Regions from separate parts of the Paenibacillus sp. O199 genome, predicted to be linked through region 2. Evidence: riboswitches for the same ligand, from Rfam matches in the RefSeq annotation. Region 2 holds a riboswitch; the other holds the start of a gene.

Region 1 (3,158 bases), on a different contig from region 2:
CCGTATTTCCGCATCCGCTGATAATCAGTAACATAGATATGAGCAGAATGGGGAGTAGGGAGTAGATATGTTTTTTCTTCATAGCTTCAAATTCCTCATTTCCGTTTATCTGTTTTTGAAATCCGAAAGTTATCCAGTTTTTCTTCTACCTGCATGACGTGGTGTACTGAATCTTCTCTCCATCCATGCAATGAGTACAAACAGGGCGATACCGAGCAGGGATAACAGCACAATGGCGGCGAACATTGCATCCGTGTTCATATTGCTCGACATTCTGCGGCTGAAGTAGCCAAGCCCCTTGCTTCCACCAAGCCATTCACCGATCGTTGCACCGACCACACAATACACCACGGACATTTTCAGTCCCGAAAAGAAGGAGGGAAGGGCAAGTGGAATCTGGAGTTTGCGAAAAATATCCCACTTGGTGGCCCCCATCGTCAGCAGCAGTTCACGCTGCTCCGGATCACCCTTGCGCAGGCCATCGTAGGTGCTCACCACAATTGGGAAAAATGCGATCAGGAACACCACCGCCACTTTACTCCACAGCGTGTAGCCAAACCACAGGATAAAGACGGGGGACAGGGCAATCAGCGGGATCGTCTGACTGATCACGATGAAGGGATATAACGCTTTTTCAATCGACCGATTCATATGCATACCCGTTGCAAGTGCAATTCCGGCACCAATGGACAAGCCAAAACCAACGACAACCTCCATCAAGGTAGCAGGCAGATGTGTAGCCAGCAGAAGGTGGTGATGTTCATACAGCGAACGGACAATCGCCGTCGGGGCTGGAATGATGAAGGAAGGCACCCATCCCATACACACAATCCACTCCCAGAGAGCAAGCAGCAAGATCATGAGCAAAAGAAACAGACCATAACGGGCAAGCCAACCTCTTACGCTATGCTTCATGCTATCTCTCAAGTTACCGTCTCGCATGCAATTGTTCCTCCAGTTGTCGTCTCATCTGAACGAGAGCCGGTTCGTAGACCATGTCCGAATGTCTTGGACGTGCTAAAGGTACCGACAGATCCTGCAGCTGTTGACCTTGGCCCACCGGAGTTAACAGGATAATCCGATCACTGAGCAGCAGGGCTTCTTCAATGTCATGTGTGATGAACAACACGGTTTTGCCCAGGCCTTCCCATAGCTCCAGCAGCCAGCGATGCATATCCCGTTTGGTCAGGGCATCGAGTGCGCCGAATGGTTCATCCAGCAGCATAAGTTGGCCACCTGTCAGCAAAGTACGAAGCAGCGCGACACGCTGGCGCATGCCACCTGAAAGCTCGTCCGGGTAAGCATGCGCGTGGCCAGATAAGCCAAATCTGTCGAGGCCAGCCAGGATATCTGCTCGAATCCTTATCTTATCCTGCCGACCTGCAGCCAGTTCAGAGGGAAGCATGCAATTCCCCATGACGGTTCTCCAGGATAATAGGAGGTCCTTTTGCGGCATGTAGGCCACCTGCCCCAGTCGCTTTCCTTCTTGAACCCAAGGAATTTCAATGGTTCCGTGTGTTGGCTCAAGCAGGCCTGCCAGCAGCTTGAAAAGGGTACTTTTACCGGAGCCGCTGGAACCGATGAGCGAGACAAATTCGCCTTTGGCTACAGTCATCGACACATTGGAGAGCACGGGGGAATCCCTTTTTCCCGGGAAAGCGTAGCTCATGTTGTGAATGGTTATATCGTTATCCATCTCGTTCCGTCCCCCCTTGTTATTCATAATTCAACTTCAAACCGCGGGATCTTTAATTACACCTTCTGATCTGCTCGCAGAACGCGAAAAAGACCCACCCATTTCCGGAGAAATGAGTGGGTCTGTAAGTTCAATTCACATTAAATTCCATCATCAACATGAAAAAATCCGCTTACTGAGAGGCCGCTCCACTTCCCTCCGCTGGTATGATCCAGATCAGGTTCAAAGGGTCCGAATCGTTCGATTCGTCTCAGCCGCAAGGCTCCCCTAGTGCAATGTTTAAGATATGCAGTTGTGTGTTCAGCATATATCACATGCAAGTGGAATGTAAAGAGGGCGGCTTAAAAGAAGTGTGCGTAATGTGAGTTAGGAAAGTAACTAGGATCTAATCGTTTGAATGTAACAGTGAATCAAGCTCCCCGATCAGACGGGCAATCTGCTCAGGTGTGCCAATCGTAATCCGAAGCCAGGTAGGCATACCAAATTCGGCACCGCCGCGGACAGAGATGCCTCTGTTCAACAATTCTTTGGTAATCGGGCCACTATCCTGCAACAGATCAACCATGATGAAATTTGTTTCGGAAGGGATGTAGGGTAAGTTCCACTGATCAAAGGACTGCATTAACGTTTCCCTTCCTTGACGATTGTAGTGCAGGCAGTGAGAAACAAATTCATGATCATCCAGGCTGGCCAAAGCAGCGGCTTGGGATGTGGCTGTCAGACTGATGGGCAGCTTGACCCGGTTAATGCCTTCAATAATGCTTTCATTCCCGATGCCATATCCAATTCGCAGGCCAGCAAGTCCATATATTTTGGAGAAGGTCCGCAAAATAATCAGATTATTATACTGCTCCAGCAGCTTAACCGTATCAGGATAATCTTCACTTTCCGCGAATTCATAATACGCTTCGTCCAGGACAACCACGACATGGGAGGGAACATGTTCGAGTAAACCAAGTAGGGCATCTGCCGTGAAAATGGTTCCGGTTGGATTATTCGGATTGCACAGCCAGATAATTCGGGTAGAAGCATTGATCCGTTGCCGGAATTGCTCCAGGTCCAGTGAATGGTTGACCAAAGGCACTTCATGAATGACCCCGCCTGCCAGCAGCGTAGCGCCCTTATACCAGTTAAAGGAGGGCACTGGAATGAGTGATTCCTCGCCGGGATTAAGATAGGCTTGGGCGGTAAGGGTAAGGAGCTCGAATGAACCACTGCCAAATACCAGTTGGGAGGTACGCACACCCAGACGGTCCGCAAGTTTGTCACGCAGCAGTTGGCTGGAACCGTCGGGGTATTGAGCCAAAAGATCGGAACCCAGCGATCTGACCGCTTCCGCTGCCAGGGGAGAAGAACCGAACGGATTCTCGTTCGCTGCAAGTCGATCTACACTTTCCAGTCCCAACTCCCGCCGGATCTGTTCCATGGATTTGGCAGGCGTATAAGCCGGAATTTGAGTTAA
Region 2 (3,158 bases):
TCGTTTACTTGCCGGAGAGCGTGTAGGTCTTGTTGGTGCAAATGGTGTGGGTAAGTCCACACTGATGAACATTCTTACCGGGAAATTGTTAAAGGACGAAGGGAAGGTCGAATGGACCCCCAAAGTTCGTTATGGATATCTGGATCAGCATACCAAGCTCACGCCTGGAAAAACGATTCGTGATGTGCTTAAGGATGCGTTCCTGCCCTTGCTTGAGTTGGAAAAAGAAATGATGTCTATTACGGATCAGATGGCAGACGCCGATCCGGACAAGCTCGAATTGTTGCTGGAAGAAATGGGTGACATTCAGGAGCAACTGGAGCAAGGTGATTTTTATCTGATTGATGTGAAAGTGGAAGAGATGGCAAATGGACTGGGCTTGTCCGCCATCGGCCTAGATCGTGACGTGGCCGCGCTTAGTGGTGGTCAACGTACGAAGGTATTGCTTGCCAAGCTCTTACTGGAGAAACCAACTGCACTTCTGTTGGATGAGCCGACGAACTATCTCGATGTGGAACACATCGAATGGCTGACGCGTTACCTGAAGGATTACCCGTATGCGTTTATTCTGATTTCGCATGATACAGAGTTTATGAATGAGGTCGTTAACGTTATTTATCATCTGGAATTTGCCAAGTTGACGCGTTATGCAGCGAACTATAACAAATTCCTTGAAATGGCCGACATGAATAAGGCGCAACATATTGATGCTTATGAGAAACAGCAGGAGTTTATCAAGAAGCAGGAAGATTTCATTCAGCGGAACAAAGCCCGCGCTTCCACTTCAGGTCGTGCCAAGAGCCGTGAGAAGCAGCTCGGCAAGATTGAACGGATTGATCGTCCAGACGAAGCAGCCAAACCCACATTCAAATTCAAGGATGCCCGGGCGAGTAGTAAAACCGTCTTTGAGGGTATTGATTTTGAAATCGGATATTCATATGCATTATTGCCTAAAATGACGATGACGATTGAGCGTGGCGAGAAAATTGCCATTGTTGGATGTAACGGTGTAGGTAAATCCACACTGCTCAAGACGATCTTGGGGAAAATCCCACCAATTAGCGGTAAGACTTTCTTGGGGGACTATCTGGAAACAGCCTATTTCGAACAGGAAGTACGTGCAGGTAATATTACCCCGATCGAAGATGTGTGGAATGAGTTTTCTCATCTGACACAGAATGAAGTCCGGGGCCATCTCGCACGTTGTGGATTAAAAAATGAGCATATCACCCGCCCGCTTAACGCGCTTAGTGGTGGTGAACAAGCCAAGGTTCGTTTATGTAAGCTTCTGATGCGTGAAAGTAACTGGATTTTGTTCGATGAGCCCACAAACCATTTGGATGTAACCGCAAAAGCAGAGCTGAAACGTGCCCTGCAGGAATTCAAGGGTACCGTGCTGCTCGTATCCCATGAACCTGAATTTTATGAAGGTTGGGTAACCAAAACGTGGGATGTTGAAGCTTGGTCCGACAAACAATAGTTTCTACGAAATTCTTCGCACCAGAAACAGCAACTTCGTTAACTACATGACTTCAGCAATGGTGAACAACGTAATTCATGGAAATGTACGGTGACAAAAAAAGGTGTCTATGGTAACATAGGCTACAGCTTCATATGAACACTAGGGGGGCCGCACGATGCGGCTGAGATGGAAGAATGCGATTCCGGACCCTTTGTACCTGATCTGGATCATACCAGCGTAGGGAAGTGGCGCGTTTCAGCTAATGACAAAGAGCTTTATCGTTGACTTTGCGATATGGCCTGCAAGATGAATCATGCAGTTCTATGTATACAGCGTTGCGACTATGGATGGTTTCTATAGTTGTTGTGCGTTATGTATAGAGTAATTGCATGCGACAGTCATTCAGTTGATCCATGAATTTTAAATTCGTGGCCACTCCCCTACGGGAGTGGCTTTTTTGTTGTTGTATATCAGCTTAAATCATGCAAGAGGAGGGCGAATAGGACGGTAATCTTCCACGAACATGTAATAACAAGATCATTCGAACTGCATGTGGTTTCACCAGGTACAGGAGACTTGGGCTCTTTTCTGAATATTGCTAAGGGTATATGGCGGTGGGTCGATTATATCCACATTCGGGAAAAAAAGCTGACCCTTGAAGAACAGATGTATTGGGCGCAAGGTCTAAAAACACAAGGTGTTCCATCTGACCGAATCATTATGAATGGCTCAGATCAGCTGGATCAATATGCTTCAATTGGTGGTGTGCATTGGGGTCAAGCAGTTACTCGCAGCTATGATAAGGATGAGTTGAGGAGAGTCGATCGGCTGCGCGTAGGCATATCGGTTCATTCTCTGGAAGAAGCAAAAGTTGCAGAAGAACAGGGAGCGGATTATCTCTTTTATGGGCATGTCTATGCTTCAAATAGTAAACCGAATTGCGAACCCAGAGGGCTAAGTGCGTTAGCTGAGGTATGCTCTAATGTTTCGATTCCCGTGATCGCGATTGGCGGGATTAGTCCTGAGAATATTGCTGCCATTCGAACTGCTGGTGCTAGAGGAGCCGCTGTAATTTCAACGATTTGGACGACCGATAAGCCGGAAGTAGCTGCCGCTTCATTGCGACAGGCGATCACGGATTCAGACAAGTACGCCGGACCAAGGAGATGAAGATCTTGAGAGAGGAAGCAAGAAGTCGAAGCAGGAATCGTTCAGGCTATCATCCAGGAATAGTTTCGGGAAGTAAAGTTGGAGCGGAAGTTGGAGGCAAGCTTCATGCAGAAACCATTATTGTAGGTGGAGGAGTTATCGGATGTGCCATCGCATGTGAACTCGCTACTCGAGGCCATGACGTTCTTCTGGTTGAGCGGGCGCGGATCGCTGGGGGAACTTCCTGTGCAGCCGCAGGCATGCTTGCTGCTGATAGTGAGGAATTCACTCATGCTGTAATGGCAAAGCTTGCAAGGCAGAGCAGAGCTTTGCTTCATGAGCAGAAGGAACGGATCAGTTCGCTTAGCGGAGTGGAAATGGGGCTGCAACAGCATGGATTTATTACTCCTTTTCGTTCATACAGTGAGGTCAGCAGTTACAAGAATGATCGTAGATCGTCTACCTTATCTACAGAACATATTTGGTGGGATCGTATTGCTGTCCAACAGGAAGCTTCATGGTTAAACAGGGATACGTATGGAGCATT

What was found. Region 2 has a riboswitch for thiamine pyrophosphate ahead of A6049_RS01210 (thiamine phosphate synthase). Riboswitches for the same ligand answer to the same signal wherever they lie in the genome.
Region 1: another riboswitch for thiamine pyrophosphate. It lies ahead of A6049_RS31695 (ABC transporter ATP-binding protein); the one in region 2 lies ahead of A6049_RS01210 (thiamine phosphate synthase).

Annotation. Positions count from the first base shown of each region.
Region 1 is NZ_LGRP01000068.1:2,831-5,988, reverse strand. Features, by position in the region: gene A6049_RS31705 (ABC transporter substrate-binding protein) at 1-82, opposite strand, end outside; gene A6049_RS31700 (ABC transporter permease) at 130-942, opposite strand; gene A6049_RS31695 (ABC transporter ATP-binding protein) at 929-1,696, opposite strand; TPP riboswitch at 1,873-1,975, opposite strand; gene hisC (histidinol-phosphate transaminase) at 2,082-3,158, opposite strand, start outside.
Region 2 is NZ_LGRP01000001.1:279,437-282,594, reverse strand. Features, by position in the region: gene A6049_RS01215 (ABC-F family ATP-binding cassette domain-containing protein) at 1-1,480, shown strand, start outside; TPP riboswitch at 1,614-1,723, shown strand; gene A6049_RS01210 (thiamine phosphate synthase) at 2,039-2,632, shown strand; gene thiO (glycine oxidase ThiO) at 2,638-3,158, shown strand, end outside.